DNA from 4 places in the Chimaeribacter sp. YP20170169 genome. Region 4 is predicted to be linked to each of the others. Evidence: predicted binding sites of a transcription regulator. Region 4 holds the regulator's gene; each other region holds the start of a gene.
The links. Region 4 encodes LexA, which represses DNA repair genes until DNA is damaged. Its sites were predicted from a motif close to TNCTGTATGTACATACAGNA; they were not measured.
Positions count from the first base shown of each region.

Region 1: dinB (DNA polymerase IV) is a predicted target of LexA. The motif match lies at 3,489-3,508, and genes of this name have one in related genera.
Region 2: mutH (DNA mismatch repair endonuclease MutH) is a predicted target of LexA. The motif match lies at 1,753-1,772, and genes of this name have one in related genera.
Region 3: umuD (translesion error-prone DNA polymerase V autoproteolytic subunit) is a predicted target of LexA. The motif match lies at 3,180-3,199, and genes of this name have one in related genera.

Region 1 is NZ_CP176824.1:2,994,663-3,000,215, forward strand. Features, by position in the region: gene frsA (esterase FrsA) at 1-6, opposite strand, end outside; gene gpt (xanthine phosphoribosyltransferase) at 153-611, opposite strand; gene pepD (beta-Ala-His dipeptidase) at 902-2,362, shown strand; gene dinB (DNA polymerase IV) at 2,411-3,481, opposite strand; gene ACK3SD_RS13710 (glycerophosphodiester phosphodiesterase family protein) at 3,705-4,607, shown strand; gene dpaA (peptidoglycan meso-diaminopimelic acid protein amidase) at 4,820-5,539, shown strand; gene ACK3SD_RS13720 (class II glutamine amidotransferase) at 5,510-5,553, opposite strand, start outside.
Region 2 is NZ_CP176824.1:742,730-748,282, forward strand. Features, by position in the region: gene ACK3SD_RS03365 (NADP(H)-dependent aldo-keto reductase) at 1-502, opposite strand, end outside; gene ACK3SD_RS03370 (YgdI/YgdR family lipoprotein) at 707-925, opposite strand; gene mutH (DNA mismatch repair endonuclease MutH) at 1,056-1,736, opposite strand; gene rppH (RNA pyrophosphohydrolase) at 2,428-2,955, shown strand; gene ptsP (phosphoenolpyruvate--protein phosphotransferase) at 2,968-5,214, shown strand; gene lgt (prolipoprotein diacylglyceryl transferase) at 5,364-5,553, shown strand, end outside.
Region 3 is NZ_CP176824.1:1,447,141-1,452,693, forward strand. Features, by position in the region: gene ACK3SD_RS06385 (magnesium and cobalt transport protein CorA) at 1-584, opposite strand, end outside; gene ACK3SD_RS06390 (sensor domain-containing diguanylate cyclase) at 672-2,438, opposite strand; gene ACK3SD_RS06395 (N-acetyltransferase family protein) at 2,594-3,040, opposite strand; gene umuD (translesion error-prone DNA polymerase V autoproteolytic subunit) at 3,216-3,635, shown strand; gene ACK3SD_RS06405 (FdhF/YdeP family oxidoreductase) at 3,691-5,553, opposite strand, start outside.
Region 4 is NZ_CP176824.1:3,517,249-3,522,801, forward strand. Features, by position in the region: gene ACK3SD_RS16030 (CsbD family protein) at 1-110, opposite strand, end outside; gene dinF (MATE family efflux transporter DinF) at 461-1,804, opposite strand; gene lexA (transcriptional repressor LexA) at 1,919-2,527, opposite strand; gene ACK3SD_RS16045 (diacylglycerol kinase) at 2,667-3,035, opposite strand; gene plsB (glycerol-3-phosphate 1-O-acyltransferase PlsB) at 3,161-5,553, shown strand, end outside.

The DNA of each region.
Region 1 (5,553 bases), 520 kb from region 4:
GGTCATCAACAGCCTCCATGATGCTGCGGGCGCAAATGCGGCCGGACATAATGCCAAAGTGTACCAAAGAACCTGGTAAAGGGGGCGGGTGAGGTCAAGGCAGGGGCAGAAACAGCACGCCCGGCTGATGCCGGGCGTGTGGGGGAAGGCGCTTAACGACCGCCGATTGGCTCGACGAAGGTCACAGCCATGTCCCAAGGTTGCTCAATCCAGGTGTCCTGCGGGATGTCGACCACGTAGTCGTCCACCAGCGGGCGACCAGCCGGCTTGGCAAAGATGGTGACGAAGTGGGCTTTCGGGTACATCTCACGGATCGCCTTGGCGGTGCCACCGGTGTCCACCAGGTCATCAATCACGATAAAGCCTTCACCGTCGCCCTCAGCGCGCTTGAGCACATGCAGGTCGCGCTGGTTGTCGTGGTCATAGCTGGAGATGCAGACGGTGTCGACGTGGCGAATACCCAGTTCACGCGCCAGCAGCGCCGCCGGCACCAGCCCGCCGCGGCTGACCGCGATGATGCCCTGCCACTTATCGGCAGGAAGCAGACGGTGTGCCAGTTTACGGGCCTGCATTTGCAACATGTCCCAAGTTACGACGTATTTTTCGCTCATAAAATCGTGTCCCAGCCAGCTGTGGATTGGCTTAAAAATATTCAGGGGGAAAAAGGTTGCGCGAGATTATAGAGAGGCGGCCGGATAAAAACCAGCGGCAATCCAAAAAAGCCCCGGCTTTTTGCTGCCCCGCCACGCGCACGGCGCGGGGGAAAGTGATATTCTCCCTGTTTCCGCCATCGCGTTATGGCGCTGTATTCTCAACCTTAACACCGCGGCCTCCCTGTTCCCCTGCCCTGCCGCCGGCGCGGCGGGGGCCAATCCGGGGATGCTGCCACAGGAGACTCACTGTGTCTGAACTGTCGCAACTCTCGCCACAACCGCTGTGGGACATCTTTGCCCGCATCTGCGCCATCCCGCACCCCTCATTCCACGAAGAGGCGCTGGCGCAGGACATCATGGCCTGGGCCAACGAGAAAGGGATCCATGCGGAGCGCGATCAGGTAGGCAACATCCTGCTGCGCAAACCGGCCAAGCCGGGCATGGAAGACCGCAAGCCGGTCGTGTTGCAGGCGCACCTGGACATGGTGCCGCAGAAGAACAATGACACCGTGCATGACTTCACCAAAGACCCGATCCAGCCCTACGTGGATGGCGAGTGGGTCAAAGCGCGCGGCACCACGCTGGGCGCGGACAACGGCATCGGCATGGCCTCAGCGCTGGCGGTGCTGGCGGATGAGGGCGTGGCGCACGGCCCGCTGGAAGTGCTGCTGACCATGACCGAGGAGACCGGCATGGATGGCGCGTTTGGCCTCCAGCCGAACTGGTTGCAGGGCGAGATCCTGATCAACACCGACTCCGAGGAGGAGGGTGAGATCTACATGGGTTGCGCCGGTGGCATTGACTTCACCACCACCCTGACGCTGCAACGCGAGGCGCTGGCCAGCGGCTACAGCGTGCTGAAGCTGGCGATCAAGGGGCTGAAGGGCGGCCACTCTGGCGCGGATATCCACCACGGCCTCGGCAACGCCAACAAGCTGCTGGCGCGCTTCCTGTTTGAGCACGCCGCGGCGCTCGGCCTGCGTGTGCTCGACCTGAACGGCGGCACCCTGCGCAACGCCATCCCGCGTGAAGCCTTCGCCACCCTGGCGGTGCCGGCGGTCAACGTGGATGCGCTGAAATCGCTGGTGAGCGAGTATCAGGCGACGCTGCAAAATGAACTGTCAGCGAAAGAGAAGAAGCTGGTGGTGCAGCTGGAAGAGAGCGAGAGCAGCGCGCTGGCGCTGGACAAAGCGAGCCAGGAGCGTCTGCTGGCGCTGCTGAACGCCACACCGAACGGCGTGATCCGCATGAGCGACGCGGTGCCGGGCGTGGTTGAGACCTCGCTGAACCTCGGCGTGGTGACCATGAACGCTGACGAAGTGGTGGTGAATTGCCTGATCCGTTCGCTGATCGACAGCGGCAAGGATGATGTGGTCGGCATCCTGACCGCGCTCGGCCAGCTGGCTGGGGCCACCACCGCGCCGAAGGGCGGCTACCCTGGCTGGCAGCCAGACCCGCACTCGCCAGTGATGCAACTGGTGCGTGAGACCTACCACTCGCTGTTTGGCAAAACGCCGAACATCCAGGTGATCCACGCGGGCCTCGAGTGCGGCCTGTTCAAGAAGCCTTACCCGGAGATGGACATGGTCTCCATCGGGCCGACCATCACTGGCCCGCACTCCCCGGATGAGCAGGTGCACATCGGCAGCGTCGGCCTCTACTGGCAGCTGCTGACCGCCCTGCTGAAGGCGATTCCGGCGAAGGCGTAACGTCCCCCCTCCCCTCAGGCGAAGCTGCGGCTTCGCCTTTTTTTTGCCCTAGCCGCCCTCGTCCCACGGCAGTAGCAGTTGCCGCTCCAGTTGCGGATCCAGCAGCGTCACATGCAGCCCCACCAGCCGCACCCCGCGCCCGGCGCGCCGCTGCTCCCACGCCTGCTGCGCCACCGAGAGCAGATCCGGCAAATTCAGCGACGGCCAGACGTGCTCCTGCGTGGTCTGCTGGAAGTCGTGGAACTTCAGCTTCACCCCCTGGCGCGCAATCTGCAAATCGGGCCGTACCCGCCGCAGCCGCGTCTCCAGCTCCGGGTAGAGCCGCTCGCGGATCAGCGCCTCGCACGCCTCCCACTGGTGGATATCATTCGCCAGCGTGGTTTCGACCCCCACCGACTTGCGCAGGCGATCGGCGGAGACGTCGCGCTCATCAATGCCGTGGCTGCGCTCCCACAGCGCGTGGCCAAATTTGCCAAAGCGCTTGAGCAGCTCCGCCAGGTCATAGCGCTGCACGTCGGCGCAGGTCACCAGCCCCAGCTCCTCCAGCTTCGCCGCCGTCACCTTGCCGACGCCGGGGATCTTCTTGAGCGGCAGCGTCTGCAAAAAGGTCGCCACCCCGGCTGGCGGAATGACGTACTGGCCGTTGGGCTTGTTGAGGTCAGAGGCGATTTTAGCCAGAAACTTCACCGGCGCGATGCCAGCGGAGGCGGTGAGTTGCAGCTCCTGCTCGATGGACTGGCGGATCTCCTGGGCAATCAGGGTGGCCGAGCCACGGCACTGCGGGGAGTCAGTGACGTCCAGATAGGCCTCATCCAAGGAGAGCGGCTCAATCAGCGGCGTGTAGCGGGCGAAGATGCCACGGATATGCTCGGAGGTCTCCTTGTAGACCGCCATCCGGCCCGGCACCACTTTCAGGTGCGGGCAGAGTTTCAGCGCCATCGCAGTGGACATCGCGCTGTGCACGCCATATTTGCGCGCCGGGTAGTTGGCAGTGCTGATTACCCCACGCCGGTCAGAGCTGCCGCCGATGGCGATCGGGATGTCGCGCAGGCTCGGGTCGTCACGCATCTCAACCGCCGCGTAGAAGCAGTCCATATCGACATGAATGATTTTGCGCATAATCCCTCCCTGTATAAGTATACAGGCGCAGGCAGCCCCGGCTCAACCCATCGGCCGAAAAGCATGGATGCGATGGATGATTTGGGTAAAGCCCATTGCTGTCATATATATGTCATTGAAAAACGGTAGATTATTTGGCTTTTATTGCCAAGGCGTGGCGTAATCATGGCGGCGCGCCCGGCAACCGGGCGCTTCCCTCTACTTAAGGATGAAGGACAGGATCATGACCACACCCAAACTCATGTTGTTGGCCGCCTCACTGTTAATTGGCGCGTCTGTCGCTGGCGCGGCGGACGCCCCACCGGCACAAGGCCAGCGGCCCCAGTTGATCGCCCACCGCGGCGGCACCGGCGACGCGCCGGAAAACACCTTTGCCGCCATTGATCTGGCACGGAAAAATGGCGCGGAGGCCATCTGGATCACGGTGCAACTCGCCAAGGATGGGGTGCCGGTGCTCTACCGTCCCTCCGATCTCAGTGCCCTGACCCCGGCCAGTGGCCCGGTTTCGGCGCACACGGCGGCGGAGCTGGCGCAGGTGGACGCCGGTTGGGCCTTTGGCAAGGGCGAAACGCACCCGTGGCGCGGCAAGGGGGTGGGCATCCCGACGCTGGCGGCCACCCTGTTCCGCTACCCGGATCTCTTCTTCTATATTGACCTCAAATCCCCGGACGCTGAGCCGGCCGCGCTGGCTGGCGCACTGGCGGCGGTGCTGCATGAGAGCAACAGCCTGACGCGCACCCGCGTCTACAGCACTGACAGCCGCTATCTGGCCGCCCTGCCGCCAGAGGTGGCGCGCTTTGCGAGCCGCGACCTGACGCGCACCGTGCTGGCGAACGTCACGATGGCGCACCAGTGCACCCTACCGGCCACGCCAGCGGACGAGCGCTGGTATGGGCTGGAGCTGAAACGCAAGGTCGAGGTGGTGGAGAAGTACACCCTTGGCGAGGCGCGCTCCGCTTCTACGCTGGTCTGGGACAACGAGGCGATGGCGTGCTTCCGCCGTCAGGGCGCGGCGCACATCATCCTGTTTGGCGTCAATACGCCGGAGGAGTACCAGCAGGCGCAGGCGCTCGGTGCGGATGGCGTACTGGTTGACTCGCCTGCCACCCTCGCGCCCCGCACCTGACTTTTTGCTATTGCTGTTATTTTGAGCGGCCACCACTCGGTGGCCGCGCTATTTTTCTATTAATCGCGATCGGCCACAAAAATAGTATTTATGCCCCATTGCTAATTATTTAATCACCATTAAGATGGGGCTGCCTCCCACATTGGGTCAGGCAGTGCCAATGCCGGGGCGTTCGCCTTCGGCAGTTCAACATTTATAAAGCAGGAATGATAATGGGCAAAATCGCGCTGATGCTTGCGATGTTTCTCTGTTTGCCTTGGGTCACCCCCAGCTCCGCCAGTGAGTTGGTGCCCGTTAAGCAAAATATTAAACAGCAATTATTGGGTACACCGGTCTATATTCAAATTTTCAAAGAGGAGCGCCTGCTGGAGTTATACGGCAAGATGGGCAATGAGTACCGTCTGCTGGGCGCCTATCGCATCTGTAATTTCTCGGGTGGGCTGGGGCCGAAACGGCGTGAAGGGGATTTCAAAAGCCCGGAGGGGTTCTACAGCGTTGACATCCGCCACCTGAAGCCAGACAGCCGTTTCTATCGCGCCATCAATATTGGCTACCCGAACGCCTATGACCGGGCGCAGGGCTACTCTGGTAACTACTTGATGATCCACGGCGATTGCCGTTCGATTGGCTGCTACGCGATGACCAACGCCTACATGGATGAGATCTTCACCTATGTCCAGGCCGCGCTGCACTATGGCCAGGTGAAGGTGGATATCGCCATCTACCCGTTCCGCATGACGGACGCCAACCTGCAACGCCACCGCTTCTCCACCTACTACAACTTCTGGCGCGGCCTGCAACCGGGCTACCGCTACTTCAACGAGAAGCACCTGCCGCCGACCATCACGGTCGATAATGGTCAGTACGTGGTGCACCCGGCGATTATCGGCACGCAGAACATCTCAGAGTATGCGTTCACCGAGACAAAATAGCGCGAACTCACCTG
Region 2 (5,553 bases), 1.1 Mb from region 4:
CCTGCTCATTCAGCGCCTCCAGCGTCTCCAGCAGCGTCACCGCCGGTTTGTCATCTTCATAGCGGTAGTTCAGCTTGCCGAAGCAGTTGGTCTGGCGCTGCGGCCAGTGTAGCTGGTAGAGATCGAGGTAGTCGGTGTTCAGGCGCTTCAGGCTGGCGTCCAGCGCATTGCGGATGTTTTTGCGATCCAGCGCCTGATCCGGGCGGATGGCGGCGTCGCTGCCGCGTGACGGCCCGGCGACCTTGCTGGCCAGCACCACCTTCTCACGGCAGCCGCGCGCCTTCAGCCAGCTGCCGATATAGCTCTCGGTCAGGCCCTGTGTCTCTGGGCGCGGCGGCACCGGGTACATCTCGGCGGTGTCAATCAAGTTGATCCCGGCGGAGAGGGCATAGTCCAGCTGCTGGTGGGCCTCGGCTTCGCTGTTCTGCTCACCAAACGTCATGGTGCCCAGTCCCAGTACGCTCACTTCCAAAGAACTGTGGGGGATACGGTGATAGTGCATAGCCGGTTTTCCTTAGTGTTGAGAATGGAGACTGAAAAATGCGCCGTTATCGACGTTATCGCTTGTCATTGACTCATTAACACGTTTTTCTCTGCGCGCACAAGTGCGGTGCCTGATTGTATACCGGTGAGGAAGCGGAGCGGGGCGCCACGGGTGGTCGCGCTCCCGGCGCAGGCTGACTGGCCGGGAGGGAGGAGTAACGGGTTAGCGTTCAATCATTTGGTTGACGTTATCGGCGTTGATCTGGCGCTGGTTGCCCTGCTCATCGGTATAGCTGATGAGGCCAGTTTCCTTGTCAATTGCCGGTTTACCCTGGGTCAGGATCATATTGCCATCTTTTGTGGCAATCACATAGTCGCTGGCGCACCCGGTGAGTGTGCACGCGACGATCAGCGCCGATACAGCGATAGCCCATGTTTTCATGATGTTTTCCTTGATAATCGACGAAGAGGGGGACGTTTTAAGCGTAGCAAACTGCCATATAAAGCAAGGTAAAATCACCTCTAAAAATCCGAATTTTGCCGTCCGGCCCTCAATCAGGAAAATGAAAGAACTACAGCAGGAAGTGGCGCGCCAGCAGGGCGGCGGTGAAGGGTTTTTTCAGATAGAAGCCGCGTGGCAGGGTCAGGATCGGCTGGCCGCGATCGCCAATCGCCTCGGTCAGCGCCTTGCTGTTGGCCGCCTTGGGCCGCAGTTGCAGCACCTCGCCGTGGCGGGCGGTGATGCTCTCCACCTTGCCCAGCACAATCATGTCCATCAGCTCCTCCCAGTCGCAGCGCAACTGCGCCTCCTCCTCCGGGCTGGGCGACCAGAGCAGTGGTGCGCCGATGCGCCGCGCCGCCAGCGGCAACTGGCGCTCGCCCTCCACCGGCACCCAGAGCACCCGCGCCAGCTTGTGGCGCACGTGGCTGCGCTCCCAGCTGATGCCGCTGTTGCCGGTCAGCGGCGCGACGCAGACGAAGGTGGTCTCCAGCGGTTTGCCCGCGGCATCAATCGGGATGGTTTTCAGCTCCACGCCGAGCGCCGGGAAGTCTCGCTCGGCCTTGCTGCCGGCCGTCGCGCCGAGGTAGAACTCCAGCAACATGCCGACCCACCCCTTGTCGCGCTTGAGGTTAGCCGGGATGGCGATGCCCGCCCGCGCCGCCAGCTCGCCCAGCGACTGGCCAGCCAGTGCCTGCGCGCGTTGCAGCAGTTCCTCACAATCATTTGGCGGGGGCAGAGGCGAAAGGCTCATGGTAGTCACTCACGGTTGGTTGAAAAACATACAGTCGCGCGCGCCCTTTTTTGGCAGGTCAGGCACGTGGCGGCACATTGGAAATAATAGCATGATTTGTCTGGGGATTTTCCCGGCCCTTAGCAGGCATTTCTCAATCGGGCCGCTTTTTTTCACCGCCTGATCACTGCCTTAAACCGGATCTTGCACCAGGTTATCCACAGATTTTTTGGATAAGAGCGAGCAAAGCACATAACTGGTTCCATTTACAGCCTTGACTCTAGGCGTTTTTGCCGGTTTTACTCTTTTTATGCCCAATAAATTGGCGTTATCTGTGGATAAAAGCGACATTGGTCACTATTTGGACATATTAACATCATAAGGTGATATTGATCACATTATCATTGCCAGCCAGCCCGGCGTTATTGGGTTATAGCGCTGTTTTAAATAGGAATATGCCGATAGCTCCTATGGGGGTTTTTATCCACTGCCTGCCCCTATTTTACCCGGTTTGCCACTTCTGCACAAAGATATCCACAGAAAAAGTGAATAAAATGGCCCCTCGATCTGGGTATATGTTTATAACTTGGCAGCAAGCTGTGGGTTAACTCAATGTTATTCCGTGCGGCGGGCCGTGAAGCAGTGGTTTACCGCCTGTTGGGAGTGTGAAACAATCAAGACATATGCATTTACGCTTATTTGAGGTAGTCCGGTGATCGATGATGATGGCTACCGCCCGAATGTTGGTATCGTAATCTGTAATCGGCAGGGGCAGGTATTATGGGCCCGTCGTTACGGTCAGCACTCCTGGCAGTTTCCCCAGGGGGGAATCAACCCCGGTGAGACCGCCGAGCAGGCGATGTACCGTGAACTGTTTGAAGAAGTGGGACTGAACCGCAAGGATGTCCGCATCCTGGCCTCAACCCGCAACTGGTTGCGCTATAAATTGCCAAAACGTTTGGTGCGTTGGGACACAAAGCCGGTATGTATCGGCCAGAAGCAAAAATGGTTTCTCTTGCAGCTCATGTGCGACGATGCGGATATCAATATGCAGCGCAGCAGCACGCCGGAGTTTGACGGCTGGCGCTGGGTCAGCTTCTGGTATCCGGTGCGCCAGGTCGTCTCCTTTAAACGTGACGTCTACCGGCGCGTGATGAAAGAGTTTTCCACTACCGTGATGCCGATGCAGGCGCTCAGCCCGCCTCGCTCACCTCCCGCTTACCGTCGTAAAAGAGGTTAAGTCACGCAGATTATGCTCACGCGTTTGCGAGAAATTGTTGAGAAGGTCGCCGCAGCCACCAGCCTGAACGAGGCGCTGGATTTGCTGGTGAATGAGACCTGCCAGGCGATGAGCACGGAAGTCTGCTCCATCTATCTGGCAGACAACGATCGCCGCTGCTTCTACCTGATGGCAACGCGCGGCCTGAAAAAGCCGCGCGGCCGCCAGGTGGCGCTGGCCTTTGACGAAGGGATCGTCGGGCTGGTTGGCCGGCTGGCCGAACCCATCAACCTCGCTGACGCCCACAGCCACCCCAGTTTCAAATATATCCCGCAGGTCAAAGAGGAGCGCTTCCGCGCCTTCCTTGGCGTGCCGATCATCCATCGCCGCCAGCTGCTCGGCGTGCTGGTGGTGCAGCAGCGCGAGCATCGCCAGTTTGACGAGAGCGAAGAGTCCTTTATGGTCACGCTGGCGACGCAGGTGGCCGGCTTCCTGACGCAGGCGCAGCTCAATGTGCTGTTTGGCCGCTTCCGCCAGACGCGCGTCAAGGCGCTGCCCGCCTCGCCGGGCGTAGCCATTGGCACCGGCTGGCAGGACAGTTCGCAGCCCTCGCTGGATCTGGTCTACATGGCCTCCTCCCTCGACAGTACCCGCGAGCGCGAACGCCTGACGCGCGCGCTGGAGGAGGCGGGCGCCGAGTTCCGCCGCTTCAGCAAGCGCTTCACCGCCAGCGCGCAGAAAGAGAGCGCGGCGATCTTTGACCTCTACTCCCACCTGCTCAACGACGCCCGCCTGAAGCGCGAACTTTACTTTGAGGTGGATGGCGGCTCGGTGGCGGAGTGGGCGGTGAAAAAGGTGGTGGAGCACTTCGCCGCCCAGTTCGCCAGTTTGCAGGACGCCTACATGCGCGAGCGCGCCAGTGACCTGCGCGCCCTCGGCCAGCGGCTGCTGTTCCACCTTGATGACAGCGTGCAGGGCGACGTCGAGTGGCCGGCGCGTTTCGTGCTGGTGGCCGACGAGCTGACCGCCACCCTGCTGGCCGAACTGCCCGCCGATCGCCTCGCTGGCGTGGTGGTGCGCGACGGCGCGGCCAACTCGCACGCGGCCATTCTGGTGCGGGCGATGGGCGTGCCGACGATAATGGGCGCGGACATCCAGCCCTCGCTGCTCAACCAGCGGCTGCTGATTGTCGATGGCTACCGCGGCGAGCTGCTGATTGACCCGGAACCGGTGCTGGTGCAGGAGTACCAGCGGCTGATCAGCGAGGAGCAGGAGCTGAGCCAGCGCGCCGAGGATGACGTAGAGCAGCCCGCGCAGTTGCAGAGCGGCGAGCGCATCCACACCCTGCTGAACGCTGGCCTGAGCGCCGACCATGAAAAATTGTTCGGCAGCCGGGTGGATGGCATCGGCCTCTACCGCACCGAGATCCCCTTCATGCTCCAGGGCGGCTTCCCCTCCGAGGAGGAGCAGGTGGCGCAGTACCAGGGGATGTTACAGATCTTCCCACAGCGGCCAGTGACGCTGCGCACGCTGGACATCGGCGCGGACAAGCAACTGCCCTACATGCCCATCAGCGAGGAGAACCCCTGCCTTGGCTGGCGCGGCATCCGCGTCACCCTTGACCAGCCGGAGATCTTCCTGATTCAGGTGCGGGCGATGCTGCGCGCCAATGCCGCCACCGGCAACCTTGGCATCCTGCTGCCAATGGTCACCAGCCTCGAGGAGCTGGATGAGGCGAAACGCCTGATTGAGCGCGCCGGACGCGAGGTGCAGGAGGTGCTCGGCTACGCCCTGCCGCCGGTGCGCCTTGGCGTGATGATTGAGGTGCCAGCGATGGTGTTCCTGATCCCGCATCTGGCGGGCCGGGTAGATTTTGTCTCGGTTGGCACCAACGACCTGACGCAGTACCTGCTGGCGGTGGATCGCAACAACACACGGGTGGCGGCGCTGTATGACAACCTGCACCCCTCGATGCTGCGGGTGCTGAAGATGATCGCCGACCAGAGCCACGCCGCCGGGCTGGATCTGAGCCTGTGTGGCGAGATGGCTGGCGACCCGATGGGCGCGCTGCTGCTGGTCGGGTTGGGCTACCGCCACCTCAGCATGAACGGGCGTAGCATCGCCCGCATCAAGTACCTGTTGCGCCGCATCGACCTGTGTGACGCCGAGGTGCTGGCAGCGCGCGCGCTGACGGCGGCGCAGACCAGCGACGTGCGCCACAGTGTCTCGGCGTTCATGGAGCGGCGCGGGCTGGGCGGCCTGATCCGCGGCGGCAAGTAGCGCCACGCCCCCGTCTGCCGGGCCTGCCGGCAGACGCCTTTCTTTACAGATAATTTATCCCGCCGCGCCCGGCGTGCTTTTCGCCTATGCTATGATTCGCAACCTGCCGACCCCCCCTGGGGTAAACACTAGACAATTTGTGGTGATGGATGAGTAACAGCTATCTGGCGTTTCCGAACTTCGACCCGGTCATTTTTTCCATAGGCCCGGTTTCCCTCCACTGGTACGGCATGATGTACCTGGTGGGCTTTATTTTTGCCATGTGGCTGGCGGTGCGTCGCGCCAACAAGCCCGGCAGCGGCTGGACCAAGGAGGAGGTGGAGAATCTGCTCTATTTCG
Region 3 (5,553 bases), 1.8 Mb from region 4:
TGGTAGACCTGTCGCACCGCCTTCTGGTCAAACTCGGTCTTGAACATGCGTGACTCAATCTCGTCAAACTGGCTGGAGAACTCAGTGACGATGGAGAGGTAGTTGTCCACCACGAAGTCGAGTACGCAGTACAGCCCGTAGCCGGGGCCGAGCGCCAGCTGCTCCGGGCACTGCTCGGCGTGGTGGCGCACGTCGGCATAGCTGGAGGAGGCGCCGTGGCGCACGGTGATCAGGAAGTTTTTGCCATAGAAGATGTGGGTCTCGCCATACTCAATCCGCTCGCGGATCTTCTGGGCGGTCTGCACCACGATAAAGAAGGTGTCGCCATACTGCTCAATCTTGGGCCGCTGGTGGGCGGTCAGCGCATCCTCAATCGCCAGATCGTGCAGGCCGAACTCGCGCTGGATGTGGCGCAGGTAGTCATCCTCTGGCTGCCATAGCCCCAGCCAGATAAAGGTCTCCGGCTCCGCCAGCATCTGGCTGATGTTGTCGGAGGTCACCTCACCAACCGGCTTGCCCTGCCGATAGGCCATGCTTTTTACTACCTGATCCTTGGGATGCTGTTTGTCGTCTGAAGGGTGCATAACGTCCTGTCTCTTACTGAAAAATTTCTTCAAGGATAGACAATGTCACGCGCTGCGGCGGTAGGAATCCGCCGCAAATTGACAGGATCAGGAGGCGGCAGCGGGCAGCAGCAGGGCGCTCAGCGCCTCCGGCAGCATCGGCCGCGCCAGATGGAAGCCCTGCGCCAGATTGCAGCCGAAATCGCGCAGGTAGGCGAGGGTGGCGGCATTCTCCACCCCCTCGGCCACCACCACATAGTGCAGCATATGCAGCATGTTGATGGTCTGCTCGACAATCAGGCGGCTGTTGGGATCCTGTTCGAGTGGCCGGATCAGCGACTGATCCAGCTTGATCACCTCGACCGGGATCTTCTTTAGGTAGGTGAGGTTGCTGTGGCCGCTGCCAAAGTCATCCAGCGCCAGCACGAAGCCCTCGGACTTCAGGCGGAACAAACAGGCCAGCGCCACCGGGCAGTCGAGGATCCTCTGCGTCTCCAGACACTCCAGCTCCAGATCGGCCGGCGTCAGGTCGTGGCGCGCCAGTTGCGCCAGCAGCCGCTCGACAAAGTCCGGCTCGCCAAAGTTGCTGACCGCCACGTTGACCGCCACCGGCAGGGTGATGCCCAAATCGCGCCACTGGCGGATCTGCCGCAGCGCCTGACCAATCACCCACTCGGTCAGCGGGCGAATCAGGGTGGTGTTCTCCGCCAGCGGCACGAACTGCGCCGGGGAGAGCGCGCCAAACTCCGGGTGCTGCCAGCGCAGCAACGCCTCGGCCCCGACCGCCTGGCCGCTCTGCACATCAAATTTCGGCTGGTAGACCAGATAGAGGCCAGTGTCGCGGTCAAGGCACTCCACCAGATCGCTCAGCAGGCGGAAGGCCATGCGCTGCGCCAGATCGGTCTCCTTCTGGTAGGGCAGCACGCGCTCATACTGGTTGATGGCGTCATGCAGCGCGCTCATCGCCTGCCGCAGCACCCGTTGCGGGTCTTGCACCGGCAGCGAGAAATCCACGTAGCCGATATGCGGCTCCAGCCGGATCGGCACCGGCAGCGTCAGCGCGCCCTGAATGGTGTCAACGCAGTGCAGCAGCGTCTCCAGCACTGCCTCCCGGTGCGCGGCTGGCACCCACAGGGCAAAGCGGCCAGTGGCGACGCAGTAGAGCTTTTCACGGAAGTCGAACGTCTTGCGCAGGTAGTGGCCAATGTCACGCAGCATCTGCTCCAGCACCGGCAGGCCCAGCGAACGCCCCATCTCGTAGGCGTAGGTGATCTCGATGCAGTCCACCAGAATCAGCACCCCCTGCGCTGGCGCGCCATTGAGCTCGCGCAGATCCTCAATCAGCCGCTGGCGGTTGGGGAGGCAGGTCACCCCATCCACCAGCCCGATAGCACTGCGCGACTGCAACAGCGCCATCACCACCGTCGCCATCTCCTGCAACGTGCGACACTGCGCCGGCGTGAACGCGCGCGGCTGGTAGTCAATCACGCACAGGCTGCCGATGGCGACCCCACTGGCGGTATTCAGCGGCGCACCCGCATAGAAGCGCAGCGGCTGGGCCGCATTCGCCAGCGGCAGGTGGCGGAAACGCGCGTCGAGTTGGGTGTCCGGGCAGACCAGTACCCCGTCATGGTTCAGGGTGTGGAGGCAGAAGGCGTCCTCTTTGTCGGTCTCATCCAACGGGAAGTTGGTCTTGGCCTTGATCAACTGCCGGTCGGCGGTGATCAGGGTCACCAGACTGGTGGGCATGTCGAGCAGCTTGCAGGTCAGGCTGGTGATTTTGTTAAGGATTTCGTCTTGCGACATGTCAAGGATTTGCAGCTCTTTCAGTGCCTGCAAGCGTTGCTGTTCATCCTGACTTGAGGGGGTAGACATGAGCGATACCTTAAGGGCTGTGAACTCCTCATTACAGACATTTCTTTAAAAAAGACAACAAGTAATGACAAATAAATTCCAAAAGTCTGCAATAAACAAAATTCCCCCGATTTAATCCGGTGGACTGGCGCTGCCGCACGCAACAAGGGCTGTGTTTACAGCCGTTTACTCATGTTATAGCCCGTCAGCTGGAAGTCGCACGCCTCATACAGGTGGCGCGCACGCGGGTTGTCTGCTGCCACCCGCAGGCGCATCTCCGCCACGCCCGCCGCCCGCAGGTGTGCCTCCAGTTCTGCCAGTGCCCGGCGGCCATGCCCCTGCCCACGGCAGTGCGGCAGCACCATAAAGTCCATGATAAAGGCGTTGGTCTCATTCTGCTGATACCAGAGATAGCCGACCACCGCCCCGGCTTCCTCCAGCGTCAGCAGCTGCTGGTGCGCGGTGGCGATGCCGTGGGGCAGCACGCTGGTCAGGGCGTGGCGCGCCTCTGCCTGCGCCCGCTCCGCCGCATAGCCATAGTTGGCTTGCAGATCCTCGGCGTAGTCCGCGACAAAATAGATTGCCCACTGGTCAAACTCGGTTGGGGTCATGGTGCGCAGCATCGGTGCCTCTTCTTTCAGGGGGAGATAGGGGTAGTTTGCCGTCTCGCTTGGCGAAATGCCGCCTATTTTCGCGGCATTCAGCACAGGCTGGGCGAAAAAAACGGTTGCCAGCCTTTCCCTCGCGCTAAAGTCATGCATATACTGTATAAAAAACCAGTATATATGGAGTTAAGTGATGGACGTTTATCGCGCCATGACCGAACCACCGGTGGCAGAGACGCCGCTGTTCCAGGACAGCGTGCCCGCGGGCTTCCCCAGCCCGGCCCAGGATTACGTTGCGCGACGCCTCGATCTCAATGAGATGTGCGTGACGCACCCGGCCGCCACCTATTTTGTCCGCGCCACGGGCGAGTCGATGGTGGACGCCGGCATTTTCGAGGGATCGCTGTTGGTGGTTGACCGCAGCCTGGAGGCGCGCCACGGTGACATCGTGATCGCCGCAGTCTCCGGTGAGTACACCGTCAAGCGGCTCTGCCTGCATCCGCAGGTGCGGCTGGAGCCGATGAACCCGGCGTTCCCCAGCATCGTGCTACAGGATGAGGACTCAGTGGAGCTGTTCGGCGTGGTCACCTACACGTTGCGCGGCCTGCGCTGAAAAAACGGGCGGCCCATGGGCCGCCCGTTGCGTCTCTGCCTATGTGCGCCGTGCCTCAGGCGCAGCGCTCAAGGGCGATTGGCACGTTTTTGTAGGCCGGGATGCCGCTCTCCTCATCGTGGCTGTTGAGGGGCACCAGCACGTTGCCCTCCGGGTAGTAGGTGGCGACCGAGCCGGGCGCCATGTCATACACCACCACCGTCAGGTTATCCATGCGCCGCTCCGGCGACGGCTGGCCGTTGGCGTCCAGCGCAATCACGTTCACCTTGTCGCCCACCCGCAGCTGGCGGCTCTCCGCCTCATCCGCATTAATAAACAGCACGTCACGCCGGCCGGTCACGCCGCGGTAGCGGTCATTCAGGCCATACAGCGTGGTGTTGTACTGGTCATGGCTGCGCAGGGTGGTCAGCACCAGCTCATGCCCCTGCGCCGAGCGTGGGTCTTCGTTGATCCCCTCCATCACCAAAAAGTTGGCCTTGCCGGAGGGGGTGTTCCACTTGCGCTCCGAGGCGGCGTTGTAGAGCCGGAAACCGCCGGGCTTCATGATGCGCTGGTTGTAATCCTTGAAGGCCGGGAACACTGACTCGATGGCATCACGGATAAAGTGGTAGTCCGACACCAGCTTGTCCCACGGCACCACGCTGTTGGGCAGTGAAGCCTTCGCCAGCGCCGCCACCAGATTGGGTTCCGAGCGCAGGTGCGGCGAAACCGGCTCCAGCGAGCCGCGCGAGGCGTGCACCATCGACATGGAGTCCTCGACCGTCACCGACTGGTCGCCGGAGCGCTGGGTATCGCGCTCGGTGCGGCCAATTACCGGGAACAGGTAGGTGTGCTTGGCCACCGCCAGGTGGGAGCGGTTGAGTTTGGTCGCCATATGTACCGCCAGATCGAGCTTGCGCATCGCCTCAAAGCAGACTTCCGGGTCGGGCATTGCCACCGGCAGGTTACCGCCGAGGCAGAACAGCGCCTTGGACTTGCCCTCGCGCATGGCGTGGATGGAGGCGATGGCGCCGTGGCCATGCTTGGTGGGTGGCTTGAAGCCAAAGGTGCGCTCGATGCCATCGAGCAGATCCTGATTAGGGATCTCGGTGATGCCCACCGTGCGGTCGCCCTGCACGTTGGAGTGGCCGCGCAGCGGGCAGATGCCAGCGCCCTTTTTGCCGATGTTGCCGCGCATCAGCAGCAGGTTCGCCAGCTGTTGCACGTTCTTAGTGCCGTATTGATGCTGGGTGATGCCCATGCCGTAGCAGAGGATGGTGCGCTCGGCGCGGGCGTAGAGCCGCGCGACGTGCAGGATGTCCTTGTGGCTCAGGCCGGAGACGCGCTCAATGTCAGCCCAAGCGGTGGCCTGCACATCCGCCTTCAACGCCTCGAAGCCCTCGGTGTGCTCACGGATGAATGCCTCATCAATCACCCCCGGTTCGCCCTTGCTCAGTGCCTCGTCATGCAGCGCCAGCAGGGACTTCATGATCCCCTTGACCATCGCCGCATCGCCGCCGACCCGCACCTTGTAGTAGGTGGAGGAGAGGCGGGTGGAGCTGAGGGTCAGCATCTCCAGCGGGCTTTGCGGTGAGGTGAAGCGCTCCAGCCCGCGCTCCTGCAACGGGTTGAAGGCGATGATGGTGCCGCCGCGTTTCGCCACCTCGCGCAGGGTGCCGAGCATCCGTGGGTGGTTGGTGCCGGGGTTGTGGCCGATGCACAGCACCAGATCGCAGTGGTCGAAATCCTCTAGCTCCACCGTGCCCTTGCCGACGCCAATCGAAACTGGCAGGCCGACGCTGGTCGGCTCATGGCACATGTTCGAGCAGTCGGGGAAGTTGTTGGTGCCATACTCGCGTGCGAACAGCTGGTAGAGGAACGCCGCCTCATTGGAGGCGCGGCCGGAGGTGTAGAACTCCACGCTGTCCGGGTCGTCGTA
Region 4 (5,553 bases):
TCGCGTTTGCCTTCGATGGTGGTCATATCATCATCAGTCAGCTTGCCCCATTGTTCTTTAACTTTGCCTTTAAACTGTTTCCAGTTACCGCCTACTTGATCGTTATTCATCATAATCTCCTTACCTAACCTTGGTTCAGATGAGGCTGATGGAGGCATCTCCATAGCCGGTGTGATCATTGAGGCAGGGACGGAGCCTGCGGGGCATAAGAACGACATCCTCTGCATTATGCCCGGCTCCGGGGCTACCGCTCGGGTAGCGCCATCAGCGCCTGCCGTATGAATAATTGTAGTGGGTCATGCGGAATTTGCCCGCTTTTGTAGTCAGATTAACCTGAAAAACGGGCACGACCGGGCGCAGGGGCGCATAAAAAGAGCGGGAAAACAGGCGGTAACGTGAAGTGATAATAACGCTTAGCAGATGTAACAACGAATGTCCGCCCGCCAGCCCCGACGGCGCGTCAGGCGCCTGCCGGGAACCAGCTATCCTGTTGCCAGTGGCGACGCCAAATCCAGCCCAGCGCTAGGCCTCGCAGGGCCAGGAACACCGTCAGCGCCAGCCACAGCGCATGGTTGCCCAGCCAGGGCAGCGTTAACAGGGTCAAGCCATAGCCTGCGGCGGCCACCGCCATGCTGTTACGCATCTCACGGCCACGCGTCGCCCCGATAAACATGCCATCCAACAGGTAGCACCAGACGCCCACCAGCGGCAGCAGCACCTGCCAGCCCAGATAGTGCTGCGCCAGCGCATGTAGCGCCGGTAGCGAGGTGAGCGCCGCGACAATCTGTGTCCCAAACAGCGCATAGAGCGCCGCGAACGCCAGCGCCACCAGCCCGGCCTGCCGGCAGGCGGCATGCCACACCGCCTGCAACTGCCCGCGGTTGCGCGCGCCATACGCCTCCCCCGAGTGCGCCTCCACCGCGTAGGCAAAGCCATCCAACGCATAGGCGGTAAAGGTCAGCAGGTTCATCAACAGGGCGTTAACCGCCACCGTCTCACTGCCCAGCCGCGCGCCCAGAATGGTCAGTGAGGCGAAACAGAGTTGCAGCAGCAGCGAGCGCAGCATGATGTCGCGGTTAAGCGCCAGCAGCCGCCGCAGATCGCCGCGCCAGCCCTGTGCCAGCATTGCCCGGCTGATGCCGCGCCGCCGCATGACGCGCGCTGCCAGCCACAGCCCGAGCAGCAGGGTGGCGTACTCCGACAGGACGGTTGCCCACGCCGCGCCCTGCACGCCCCAGTGCAGCCCCATCACCAGCCACAGGTCGAGCACAATGTTCAGCAGGTTGCCTATCACCAGCAGCAGCACCGGTGCGCGCACATGCTGTACCCCCAGCAGCCAGCCGAGGATCACCAGATTCGCCAGTGAGGCGGGCGCGCTGAGCCAGCGGATCTCAAGGAACAGCCGCGCCTGCTCCAGCACCGCGGCATGGCCGCCCACCAGCCCCAGCGCCAGTTCAATCAGCGGGTGGCGGAACAGCAAAATCAGCAGGCCTGCGGCAACCGACAGCAGCAGCGGCTGTATAAAGGCCCGCGCCAGCCGCGCCGGATCGCGGGCGCCGAACGCCTGCGCCGTCATGCCGGTGGTGCTCATGCGCAGGAACAGCAGCAGCATAAACAGGAAGCTGGTCGCCATCGCGCCAACCGCGACGCCGCCGAGGTAGTCTGGACTGTCGAGGTGGCCGATGACGGCGGTGTCCACCAGCCCCAGCAGCGGGACGGTGACGTTGGAGAAGATCATCGGCAGCGCCAAACGCCAGAGCTGGCGGTCGGTCTCGCCGAACCGTAGGGCGGCAATCAGTGGCATCAGTTCGCTCACGGGCAGGGAGAAGAAACGACAACGCCCCACGAGGGGGCGTTATCAGGAGTTCAGGACTGTATCCGGCTGGCGCAGCCGCTTCCTGCACTGCGCCCTATGCCGTTAGCTCCAGTCGCCGTTGCGAATGACGCCGACGGCCAGCCCTTCAATAGAGAAGGTCTGCTCGCGCAGGTCAACCACGATCGGGGTGAACTCTTTGTTTTCCGGCAGCAGGTGCACAATGTTGCCCTGCTTTTTCAGGCGCTTGACGGTGACTTCATCATCAATGCGCGCCACCACGACCTGGCCGTTGCGCGCATCCTGGGTCTTGTGCACCGCCAGCAGGTCGCCATCCAGAATGCCGATATCTTTCATCGACATGCCGCTGACGCGCAGCAGGAAGTCGGCGCTCGGCTTGAACATCGCCGGGTCAACCTGGTAGTGGCTCTCAATGTGCTGCTGGGCCAGCAGCGGCTCGCCGGCGGCGACGCGGCCAATCAGCGGCAGGCCGTTCTCCTCTTCCATCAGCAGGCGGATGCCGCGTGAGGCGCCGGAGACAATCTCAATCACACCCTTGCGCGCCAGCGCCTTCAGGTGCTCTTCTGCCGCGTTAGGCGAGCGGAAACCCAGGCGCTGCGCAATCTCGGCACGCGTCGGCGGCATGCCGGTCTGGGAAATGTGGTCGCGAATGAGGTCATAGACCTCTTGCTGTCTGGTGGTAAGTGCTTTCATCCCGCCCCCTGGTTGTTTATACAGTCTTGCTGGGAGTATATACAGCTACGGCGCAGTTGAAAACCTGACAGGCGAAAAATCCCCGGTTCTGGTGCATTTTGCACTGTTTACCGTGCGCTTTTGCGTAAATCTTCGCAAGTTATGACAAATGGGGCAGCAGCACCATTGCCCAGACGAAAAGTGTCAGTATGATAGCCAACGCAACGGCCGCCGAGCCAAGATCCTTGGCGCGGCCCGAGAGCGGATGCAACTCCGGCCCGATTCTGTCGACAATGGCCTCGATCGCGCTGTTGATAATCTCAATGATCATCACCAGCACGATGGCCCCGACCATCAGGATGCGCTCAACGGTGGTCACATCCAGCCAGAACGCCAGGATGATGGCCGGGATGGCCAACATGGCCTCTTGTCGGAACGCAGCCTCATTTTTCCAGGCTGCCAGCAGTCCTTTTACTGAATAACCGGCCGCTTTATAGATACGGACTAACCCGGTTGTTTGATTTGCCATACGCTCTGCACCTTAAGATGAATTAACAATATTTTAGCGGCTATTCATCCACTCGGGACGAAAGATATCAAACCGGCTTTCTGATATCCTTGCGGCGCATCGCTTATATGAGGCTTTACATTTTTATGTCAGGTTGGCGCAAACTTTACTACTCCCTTTTGAACTTACCGCTCAAATTGCTGGTAAGAAGCAAGGTGATACCTGCCGATCCGGTGACGGAACTCCGCCTGGATCCGACCCGGCCGGTACTTTACGTTTTACCCTATGATTCGAAGGCAGACCTTCTGACCCTGCGGCGGCAGTGCCTGGCGCAGAACCTGCCCGATCCATTAATTCCGCTGGAGATTGACGGCCACCACCTGCCGAGCCATGTGTTCATCGGCCAGGGGCCACGCTTCTTCCGCTATTACACCCCACAGGAGGAGTCGGTCAAGCTGTTCCACGACTACCTCGACCTGCACCGCAACAACCCACAGCTCGACATCCAGATGCTGCCAGTTTCGGTGATGTTCGGCCGCTCGCCGGGCCGCGAGGGGGATGGCCAGATGATGCCGCACCTGCGGCTGCTCAACGGCATCCAGAAGTTTTTCGCCGTGGTGTGGCTGGGGCGCGACAGCTTTGTGCGCTTCTCCAATACCGTCTCCCTGCGCTACATGGCGACCGAGCACGGCACCGACAAGACCATCGCGCAGAAGCTGGCGCGCGTCGCGCGGATGCACTTCGCCCGCCAGCGGCTGGCCGCCGTTGGCCCGCGCCTGCCAGCCCGTCAGGATCTGTTCAACAAGCTGCTGGCCTCCAAGGCGATTGAGAAGGCAGTGGAAGATGAGGCGCGCAGCAAGAAGATCTCCCATGACAAGGCGCGGCAGAACGCCATCGCCCTGATGGAGGAGATTGCCGCGGACTTCTCCTACGAGACGGTGCGCCTCTCCGACCGTATCCTGAGCTGGACGTGGAACCGCCTCTACCAAGGCATCAACGTCAGCAACGCCGATCGCGTGCGCCAGCTGGCGCAGGATGGACAGGAGATCGTCTACGTGCCCTGCCACCGCAGCCACATGGACTACCTGCTGCTCTCCTACGTGCTCTACCATCAGGGGCTGGTGCCGCCGCACATCGCGGCTGGCATCAACCTGAACTTCTGGCCAGCCGGCCCGATCTTCCGCCGACTGGGCGCGTTCTTCATCCGCCGCACCTTCAAGGGCAACAAGCTCTACTCCACGGTGTTCCGTGAGTATCTGGGCGAACTCTTTACGCGCGGCTATTCGGTGGAGTACTTCGTCGAGGGCGGGCGCTCGCGCACTGGCCGCCTGCTGGAGCCGAAAACCGGCACGCTGGCGATGACCATTCAGGCGATGCTGCGCGGCGGCACCCGCCCGATCACCCTCGTGCCGATCTACATCGGCTATGAGCATGTGATGGAGGTGGGCACCTACGCCAAGGAGCTGCGTGGCGCGACCAAAGAGAAAGAGGGCTTTTTGCAGATGCTGCGCGGGCTGCGCAAGCTGCGTAACCTCGGCGAGGGCTATGTGAACTTCGGCGAGCCGCTGCACCTCACCAGCTACCTTAACCAGCACGTGCCGGCCTGGCGTGACGCCATCGATCCGATCGAAGCGCAGCGCCCAAGCTGGCTGACGCCGACGGTGCAGGATCTGGCGGACAAGATCATGGTGCGCATCAACAATGCCGCCGCGGCCAATGCCATGAACCTCTGCTCCACCGCCCTGCTCGCCTCGCGCCAGCGCTCGTTGACCCGTGAACAACTGCTGGAGCAGCTCGACTGCTACCTGCAACTGCTGCGCAACGTGCCCTACGCTGGCGACGTGACAGTGCCTGACCAGACGCCAGCTGGCCTGCTGGATCACGCCCTGAACATGAACAAGTTCGAGGTGGAGAAGGACAACATCGGTGACATCATCATCCTGCCGCGTGAGCAGGCGGTGCTGATGACCTACTACCGCAACAACATCCACCACCTGCTGGTGCTGCCGTCGCTGATTGCCAGCATCGTGATGCACCACCGCCGCGTCAGCCACGCGGAGCTGCTGCGCCAGATTGACCTCATCTACCCGATGCTGAAGGCCGAGCTGTTCCTGCACATCACCAAAGAGGAGCTGCCGACGGTGCTGGCGACGCTGAGTGATGAGCTGGCGCGCCAGAAGCTGATTATCGACATCGACGGCGAGCTATCCATCAACCCGACCCGCATCCGTCCGCTGCAACTGCTGGCGGCTGGCGTGCGCGAGACGCTGCAACGCTACGCCATCACCTTCTCACTGCTGAGCGCCAACCCGAGCATCAGCCGTGGCGCGCTGGAGAAGGAGAGCCGCAGCATGGCCCAGCGCCTGTCGGTGCTGCACGGCATCAACGCGCCGGAGTTCTTTGACAAGGCGGTCTTCTCGACGCTGGTCGGCACGTTGCGCGCCGAGGGCTACATCAATGATGTGGGTGATGCCATCCAGGAGCACACCCTGTCGGTCTATAACATGCTAAGCGATTTGATGACGCCGGAAGTGCGCCT